Regions from separate parts of the Terribacillus sp. AE2B 122 genome, predicted to be linked through region 3. Evidence: riboswitches for the same ligand, from Rfam matches in the RefSeq annotation. Region 3 holds a riboswitch; each other region holds the start of a gene.
The links. Region 3 has a riboswitch for S-adenosylmethionine ahead of AE2B122_RS05820 (MetQ/NlpA family ABC transporter substrate-binding protein). Riboswitches for the same ligand answer to the same signal wherever they lie in the genome.
Positions count from the first base shown of each region.

Region 1: another riboswitch for S-adenosylmethionine. It lies ahead of AE2B122_RS13780 (methionine biosynthesis PLP-dependent protein); the one in region 3 lies ahead of AE2B122_RS05820 (MetQ/NlpA family ABC transporter substrate-binding protein).
Region 2: another riboswitch for S-adenosylmethionine. It lies ahead of metK (methionine adenosyltransferase); the one in region 3 lies ahead of AE2B122_RS05820 (MetQ/NlpA family ABC transporter substrate-binding protein).
Region 4: another riboswitch for S-adenosylmethionine. It lies ahead of AE2B122_RS08600 (methionine ABC transporter ATP-binding protein); the one in region 3 lies ahead of AE2B122_RS05820 (MetQ/NlpA family ABC transporter substrate-binding protein).

Region 1 covers NZ_LR700946.1:270,986-273,188, reverse strand. Annotated here, with positions in the region: gene AE2B122_RS13785 (M20 family metallopeptidase) at 1-647, opposite strand, end outside; SAM riboswitch class I at 758-861, opposite strand; SAM riboswitch class I at 1,060-1,163, shown strand; gene AE2B122_RS13780 (methionine biosynthesis PLP-dependent protein) at 1,244-2,203, shown strand, end outside.
Region 2 covers NZ_LR700948.1:130,858-133,060, reverse strand. Annotated here, with positions in the region: gene metK (methionine adenosyltransferase) at 1-1,047, opposite strand, end outside; SAM riboswitch class I at 1,232-1,337, opposite strand; gene pckA (phosphoenolpyruvate carboxykinase (ATP)) at 1,529-2,203, shown strand, end outside.
Region 3 covers NZ_LR700943.1:102,133-104,335, reverse strand. Annotated here, with positions in the region: gene AE2B122_RS05825 (methionine ABC transporter ATP-binding protein) at 1-265, opposite strand, end outside; gene AE2B122_RS05820 (MetQ/NlpA family ABC transporter substrate-binding protein) at 278-1,087, opposite strand; SAM riboswitch class I at 1,182-1,289, opposite strand; gene AE2B122_RS05815 (MerR family transcriptional regulator) at 1,787-2,113, opposite strand.
Region 4 covers NZ_LR700944.1:28,722-30,924, reverse strand. Annotated here, with positions in the region: gene AE2B122_RS08605 (GGDEF domain-containing phosphodiesterase) at 1-648, shown strand, start outside; SAM riboswitch class I at 823-932, shown strand; gene AE2B122_RS08600 (methionine ABC transporter ATP-binding protein) at 1,014-2,039, shown strand; gene AE2B122_RS08595 (methionine ABC transporter permease) at 2,030-2,203, shown strand, end outside.

The sequences.
Region 1 (2,203 bases), on a different contig from region 3:
ATTGGATCTACAGCCTCTTGAGGAGCTGCGCCATGACCGCCTTTTCCTTGGATGGTAATCGCGAATTTATCCACTGCTGCCATCTTGAAACCTTCACCAACGCCGATCTTTCCGATAGGAGCAGCTGAATTAAGATGAGCACCGTATACATAGTCCACACCGTCGAGCGCACCATCTTCAATCATCGCATTGGCCCCGCCTGGCGGGACTTCCTCAGCAGGCTGGAACAAAAAGACCACTTTACCTTTCAGGCTATCTTTATGTTTGATCAATGCTTTGGCAGTTCCGAGTAATGCCGCAGTATGGCCGTCATGACCACAAGCATGCATCACGCCAGGTGTTTTGGATCGATAAGCTGTTTCTTTTTCATCTTCTATCGGAAGGGCATCGAAATCGGCTCGCAGCGCAATCGTCGGACCCGCTGTCTTTCCTGTAAGTGCAGCCACGATGCCATAGCCGCCGATGTTTGTCTGGATATCTTCGTAGCCGAAGCTGCGCAGTTTATCAGCGATGAAACGGGCTGTCTCCGTCTCCTGGAAACTCAATTCGGGATGCTGATGCAAATAACGTCTCCACTCAACGACTTCGGTGAAATTGTTTTCTAACTCCGTATGTACTTCCGCAAGCGTTTGCTTTATCTGTTCCATTTTCCAACCTCCTGTAACAATCTTGATATTTCCAATGAAAATAATCGGAATTGAACCTAAAAAAAGACCCTCTTCCAGACAGAAGAGGGTCTTTTAAAGATTTTCCGCTCTTCTTATCTTCAGTGTCAAACACCTGGAATTAGCACAGTACTGCGTCTTGCAGCCTGTTGCTTTGGTTTCGTTGGGCCATTCCCTCCACCAATCTCGATAAGAAATATCAGTTGTAAAGAAAAGGATAGACCGAAAAGTTCTAGGTGTCAATCCTATTTTTTGTCACTACTTTCCTTGATGTGCATCACCTTGCTAAAAATTCCATTAGAAAAAATTTCATTTGGCAGAAAATTTTAAAAAATGCTTGACTGTACATTCTTGTGTGATAACATAGCTTTAATATAAAAATTATATAGAACTTTTCTTATCAAGAGAGACGGAGGGACTTGGCCCAGTGATGTCTCAGCAACCAGTCTGAGAAGACACGGTGCTAAATCCAAAAGGTATCCGCCTTAAAGATAAGAAGCTGATTCGGTCATGGCTGAACCTTCTTCCTTTTTGGGGAGAAGGTTCTTTTTTTGTTGAAGAGAAGGGTGAGAAGCGGTATGGGATATAGTTTAGAAACAACATTCGTGCAGCTCGGAAATAAGAGTGATGGAGTAACTGGGGCAGTCAATCCGCCAGTGTATCTGTCTACTGCTTATGCACATGGCGGAATCGGCGAATCTACCGGGTATGATTATTCACGGACAAAGAATCCTACTCGTACTGTCCTGGAAGAAGGGTTCGCAGAGCTGGAAAAAGGCGACCGGGCATTTGCATGCAGCTCAGGCATGGCAGCTATTCAGCTCGTATTGTCACTTTTCCGTTCAGGCGATTCCCTGCTAGTGCCAGAGGATATTTATGGAGGTACGTATCGACTATTTGATTTCTATTCGGATGCATATGATGTGTCGCCGATTTATGCACCGTTTCGTTCCGTCGAAGAGACAGCGATGATGATAACGGATGATACAAAAGCAATTTTCCTTGAAACACCGACAAACCCGCTTATGCAGGAGATAGATATTGCTGCCTATGCGCAGCTGGCAAAAGCATACAATCTGCTGTTAATTGTTGATAATACGTTTCTGACGCCTTACTTCCAGCAGCCAATTACAGAAGGTGCAGATATCGTCATTCATAGTGCGACGAAATATATCGGCGGGCACAATGACGTTTTAGCTGGTCTTGTTGTGAGTAAAGGCAGCGAGCTATCAGATCGGTTAGCAGTATTGCATAACGGTACCGGAGCTGTCTTATCTCCGCTCGATTCCTGGCTTCTCATCCGCGGATTGAAGACGCTGCCGCTTCGAATGCGGCAGCACCAAGCAAATGCACAGCGTATCGCAGGTTACCTGGCAGAGGAGCCAAAGGTGAAAAATGTCCTGTATACAGGAAAAGGTGGGATGCTCTCGTTCCGCGTCCAGGAAAGCAGCTGGATTGATACATTCCTTCGCAGCATGAACATCATCACCTTTGCCGAAAGCCTTGGCGGAGTGGAGAGCTTTATTACGTATCCGACA
Region 2 (2,203 bases), on a different contig from region 3:
GTCGAATAAATCGCGTACCGCTTTCACCAATGCTTCTTCTGACTCTTTGCCTGTTCCGAAAGTATCGATACTGATGGATACTGGTTCAGCAACACCGATCGCATAAGCAAGCTGTACTTCACATTTCTCTGCAAGACCTGCTGCAACGATGTTCTTCGCCACATAACGTGCTGCATAAGCACCGGAACGGTCTACTTTTGTAGCATCTTTTCCGCTGAATGCACCGCCGCCGTGACGAGCATAACCGCCATACGTATCAACAATGATTTTACGTCCAGTCAGACCTGCATCACCTTGTGGTCCGCCGATAACGAATCGTCCAGTCGGGTTGATGATGTATTTTGTATTCTCATCCAGCAATTCAGCTGGAACGACAGGTTTGATAACAAGCTCTTTCAAATCGGTATGAATCTGAGCTTGCTCCACTTCTGGGTGGTGCTGTGTGGAGATGACAATCGTATCAATCCGTACTGGTTGATCGTTTTCGTCATATTCTACTGTTACTTGTGTTTTCCCATCCGGGCGCAAGTAATCCACAGTTTCATCTTTCCGTATCTTCGCCAGTTGCTTGGATAGACGGTGCGCCAATGAAATTGGCAGCGGCATATATTCTGGTGTTTCATTGCTTGCATAGCCAAACATCAAGCCTTGGTCACCTGCACCGATTGCATCGATCTCTTCGTCCGTCATCAGCCCTTCACGAGCCTCAAGCGCCTGATCAACACCACCTGCAATATCAGGAGATTGCTCATCGATTGCTGTCAATACAGCACATGTATCAGCATCAAAGCCATATTTCGCACGTGTATAACCAATTTCCTTGATTGTTTTACGCACGATGTTTTGGATATCTACATAAGCACTGGTTGTAATTTCACCTGCAACGAGTACAAGTCCAGTCGTAACAGTCGTTTCACAAGCAACACGGGCATTCGGATCCTTAGCTAGGATTTCATCTAATATAGCATCCGAGATCTGGTCACAGATTTTATCCGGATGCCCTTCAGTAACGGATTCTGAGGTAAATAATCGACGATTAGCAGTCATTCTGCCAAATCCCCCTTCAACTACAATTAATACGGAAGTTTTACTCTTTCCAAGGTATGTTATTAAGAAACTTGATAATGGGTGAAGGTTGAAAGAGCACTATCATTAGTATTGCTCTTTTTTTATTATTAAGCCGTTACATGAAAAAAACCTTCCATCATAACAGAAGGCTGGCTTATTCCCTCTCTTATCGTTCAAGGTATCCCTTGCTCAGGTTGAGCACCATTTCACAAAATGTGACGGTTGCCGGGTTTCTTAGGGCCTGTCCCTCCGCCTACTCTGAATAAGAGTGATTTTCCGTTCGCAACTATGTTATCGGAACAGCCTCCAGAAGTCAACAAAATCATGTTAATACCGACTTAAAAACTCGGAATTATTAACCAATAAAGCATTCACTTATCGATTGCATTTTAAAATAGTATGTATTAATATTTTAATGTGTTATACTAATTAAAACTTCTAAAAAAAAGGCGGGATCCAGATGCGAATGATGCACGCATTAACAGCGCTAGAAGAAATGCGCTCCCAATCCAATGTAAGGAAAAACCTATCAGCAGCTCAGCTGACGGAGGCGGCATTGTCCCACCAAGAAGCTCGTTTGACAAAGACTGGTGCTTTGCGGGCTGCGACAGGGAAATATACCGGCCGCTCACCAAAGGATAAATTCATCGTCAAAGACGAGCTTTCCGAAAACAAAGTAGACTGGGGAAAAGTCAACCAGCCTATTAGCGAAGAAACATTCGAGCAACTTTTAGGTAAAGTCGTAGACTATCTGCAGGCACAGGAAGAAGTATTCTCATTCCAAGGCTTTGCAGGGGCTGATGAACGTTACCATCTCCCAATACAAGTAATCAACGAATATGCTTGGCATAATCTATTTGCCCACCAATTGTTCATTCGGCCAAATGAGGAGGAGCTGACTGCACATAAACCTGCATTCACTGTCATCTCTGCTCCTGGTGTAAAAGCAGACCCACTAGTCGATGGCACTAATTCAGAAGCATTTGTCATCGTTTCCTTCAAACAGCGTGTAATCGTCATAGGTGGAACGGAATATGCCGGAGAAATGAAGAAATCCATCTTCTCCGTAATGAATTTCCTTCTGCCGCAGCAAGAAATCCTGCCAATGCACTGCTCTGCTAATGTAGGTTCAGAC
Region 3 (2,203 bases):
GGAATATCATACCGATTTTCCCTCTTGCTTTACGAAGCTGCCATTTTTTAAGCTTAGTAAGATCTACACCGTCGATGAATACTTCGCCTTCAGTGGGACGCTCCAGTAAATTGGCACAGCGGATCAGGGTACTTTTCCCTGCTCCGCTGAATCCGATTACGCCATAGATTTCACCTTTATTTATTTTCAAGGAGACGTCTTTCAACGCCTCCACTTTCTTCTTGCCCGTGGTAAAGGTCTTCGATACATTTTTCAGTTCAATCATATTGCTTCCCCCTTACCAGCTTGGAACAACGGATCCTTGGAATTCATCTTCCACAAACTGTTTTACTTCATCAGATTGATAGATTTCTTGAATCTTCTTCACAACTTCATCGTCCGTGTTCGCTGATCTTACAACAAAGTAGTTGGACCATGGGTTGTTTGCAGATTCCTCTGCAAAGATAGCATCATCATTGATATTCAAATCAGCACCCATTGCAAAGTTCGTGTTGATTGCCGCTGCTGCTACTTCCGGAAGCTGAGCTGGCAGCTGAGAAGCATCCAATTCAACGATTTCCAGATTCAGTGGATTTTCAACGACATCTTTAGCCGTTGCAGAGTTCTCTGCTTCTGGATCTACTTTCAATACTCCTGCTGTCTCAAAGAGTTTCAACGCACGATATTCGTTGGCAGGATCATTCGGTACAGCGATTTTGTCGCCTTCTTTCAATTCGGAAATATCCGAAATCTTATCTGTATAGATACCCATTGGGAACGTAAGTGTCTTAAATACTTCTTTTAGTTCATATCCTTGATTCTTTACTTGATCTTCTAGAAAAGGAAGTGTTTGATAGCTGTTCGCATCCAGGCTTCCATCATCTAACGCACTGTTTGGTGTATTATAATCATTGAATGTTTTGATTTCTACATCGATACCTTCATCGGCTGCTAGTTCTTTCACTTTTTCCATCACTTGCTCATGAGGTCCGCCGCTGACGCCGACCAATATTTTGTCATTTGCTAGTGCAGCAGATTTATCATTGCCGCATGCCGCTAAGAATAATGCTAATAATCCGATAAGTCCAAAGCTTAAGATTTTTTTCATGTTGCTCTCCCCTTTTTTCTTCGCTGTCATCAACTACAATAAAAAAGCGCCTCTCTAGATTAAGAGAGGCGCATGGTATTCGTATGCACTAATTCTCTTATCTCTCAGTACGGCTTTCACCGTCTGCAGGAATTAGCACCTAGATCATTGATCTGGTTGCCGGGCTTCATAGGACCTGTTCCTCCACCGCTCTTGATAAGAATTTCATTATACTTTTGTTGTTGATCTGTTTGTTACTTTACCTTCCAATCTAGTTATTGTCAATATAATTTTAAAATTTATAGAAAAATCAATCTGTTTTTTTGTATTAGGATAGCAGGAGAGTATGCAGTCATTTGACTCAGCCGAAGAATACGAGAATATACGACCACAGACCTTTAAAACAAGCGATTGATCAAGCGGCAAAAATCAACAGAAGTTTACATCTATCCTTTGTTACCCCCTTAGATAACGCTTCCTCCCAAGTGAATTATGGCGATTTCAACGGATTTTTAAATCTATATATGTAATCTGAACATTTTACTTGGAGTATACTATTTCTCATTAAAAATTATTTAAAACTGGTTTAAATCACAGCATGCTTGAGAACTATGAATGATTTTAAAGACCGCAAATTATAATTTTTAACACAATAAAAAGCCGGATGAAAACATCCGGCTTTCCTGTGTACAAGGCCTCCCAACACATACGTACACACACTTACTCTCTCTGTATACCAAAGCGGGCATTGATTTGCCCACGCAGCATTTGCTGGCGGCTCTCTCTTTCCGCTTCCTTCCTTTTGTCTCTCAGCATCTGCTGACGGATTTCGAAGGTTTGCACACCCTCTTCCCTTTTGTTGGCGATCTCGATCAATTGCTCTACATCCGAAAAAGAGTACTTGCGATTTCCCTTCGCTGAACGTTCAGGAAAAATGAGCTTGCGTTCCTCGTAATAACGAATTTTACGTTCAGTCAGACCAGTCAGTTCACTCACAATTCCTATTGTGATCACTTTCCTGTTCTTGTAAGAAGGCTCATTACTCATCTGTTCACCTCATCACCATGTGCTGTTACTACACATTATACCGTATTTATCCAATCATCCTAGTGTTGTGTGAGGAAACCTAACAAACAA
Region 4 (2,203 bases), on a different contig from region 3:
GTATTGATGCGCTGGGAGCATCCGGAGCGAGGGCTGCTGTTTCCCAATACATTCATTCCGCTTGCTGAAGAATCACGTTTCATTATTCCTCTTGGAAGATGGATGATCCGAGAAGTGTGCAGACAATGGAGCTGCTGGAAAACACAAGAGTATGAACCGATCAGCCTTGCTGTTAATATTTCTGTCAATCAATTCCTCCATCCCGATTTTCTCGCAGAATTAGAGGATGCGCTGCGTGAATATGAGATGGACCCGACTTATCTGGAATTGGAAATCACAGAAAATATCCCATTTAGTGACTCCTATGCTATAGCTGTTCTGGAGCATATCAAGCAGCTTGGTATTCGTATCAGCATCGATGATTTTGGGACAGGTTACAGCTCTCTTCAGTACATCCAGCGCCTGCCTGTTCATACATTGAAAATCGATCGTGCTTTTGTCTGCGATATGATGCACAATCGAAATAATAAAGTGTTGGTTGAAACGATTTTACTTATGGCAAAGCAACTCGATCTGGACGTGGTTGCTGAAGGTGTCGAGGAACAGGAACAGCTTGAATTTCTAAAGGAAAATGGCTGTGCGTTAGTGCAGGGATATTTGATTGGGAAGCCGACGGAGGCCGTGTTATTTCGTTCGAAGTGGCTGTAAATCCTAAGAGTGACTTTTGACAAGCATTATACTATGTTTGAAAGGCTGCGTGTAAGCAGCCTTTTTTTATATCGACAAGGGAAGAAGAAAAAAAGATTTTCAAAAAATGAATTGACATTCTATTGGAAAACCCATAACATGGTAATCAAATCTTACAACTACATACTTGTTTTATTCTTATCCAGAGAGACCGAGGGATCAGGCCCTATGACGTCTCGGCAACGGGTTTACACAAATACCGTGCCAATTCCTGCAAACGCCTATGAGCGTTTGGAAGATGAGAATGAGGAAGTTTCATACGTGGAGCCCTCTTTTTTCTGGATAAGGAAAAAGAGGGCTCTTTTGCGTTGATGGGAGGAAAAGTGATGATTACGTTCAAGGATGTATCTAAGACTTTTACAATCGGAAAACGGGAGGTGCATGCTGTCCGAAATGTGAATCTGACAATCGAGGAAGGAGAAATATTCGGCATTATCGGCTTCAGCGGAGCAGGTAAAAGTACATTGTTACGGCTAGTGAATGTGCTGGAGAACCCGACGGCTGGAGCTGTGGAAGTGCAAGGTGTGGATTTAGCTAGTCTTCGCCCAACTGAGGTCAGGAAAGTACGCCGCAGGATAGGGATGATCTTTCAGAATTTCAATCTGTTAACCTCGCGGACTGTTGCTGGTAATGTTGCTTATCCTTTGAAACTGGCAAAAATGCCGCGAGCAAAAATAAAAGAGAGAGTAGATGAACTTCTCCGCTTCGTTGGATTGTCGGATAAAGCAAAGGATTATCCGGAACAGCTGTCGGGAGGGCAAAAGCAGCGAGTGGGCATTGCTAGGGCGCTAGCTACTTCGCCGGATATTTTGATTTGTGATGAAGCAACCTCAGCGTTGGACCCTGATACAACCGGAGAGATACTCCGACTTCTGAAAAAGGTAAATAAGGAATTCGGCATCACAATTCTACTGATTACCCATGAAATGCATGTGATTCAGTCAATCTGCGACAAGGTTGCTGTTATGGAGGATGGCGAGGTCATAGAATCGGGAGGAGTATTCGATACATTCACAAGTCCTGCCCATCAGACGACGAAGCGTTTCATCCGTTCCGTGCAGCAGGATCTTCCTTCTCCGTCCCTATTGGATGAGTGGCGACAAAAAGGCGGGAAGCAACTGTATCGGATCATCTTTAAAGGAGAGGTTGCGAGCGAACCTGTCTTATCCCGGGTAACGAGGAAGCACGATATTGACGTGAACATCGTCTATGGTTCCGTCCAAGAGATTCAGGCTAAATTCTACGGAAACTTACTTGTTAGCTTTGATGGAGACGTTGGGAAAACGGCCAATGCAGTGGAAGAATTGAATGAAATCGTACAAATAGAGGAGGTGGACGTAACATGGGCGTAGATTGGCAGACATTTTGGCCGCGAATCGTCGAAGCAACAGGTCAGACGATCCTGATGGTAGCTGTCACTTTGGTGATTGGGTCAATTTTCGGTATTATTATCGGTCTTTTACTTTTTGTAACACGAAAAGGAAACATCTTGGAAAATGCTTTTCTTTATCAAATT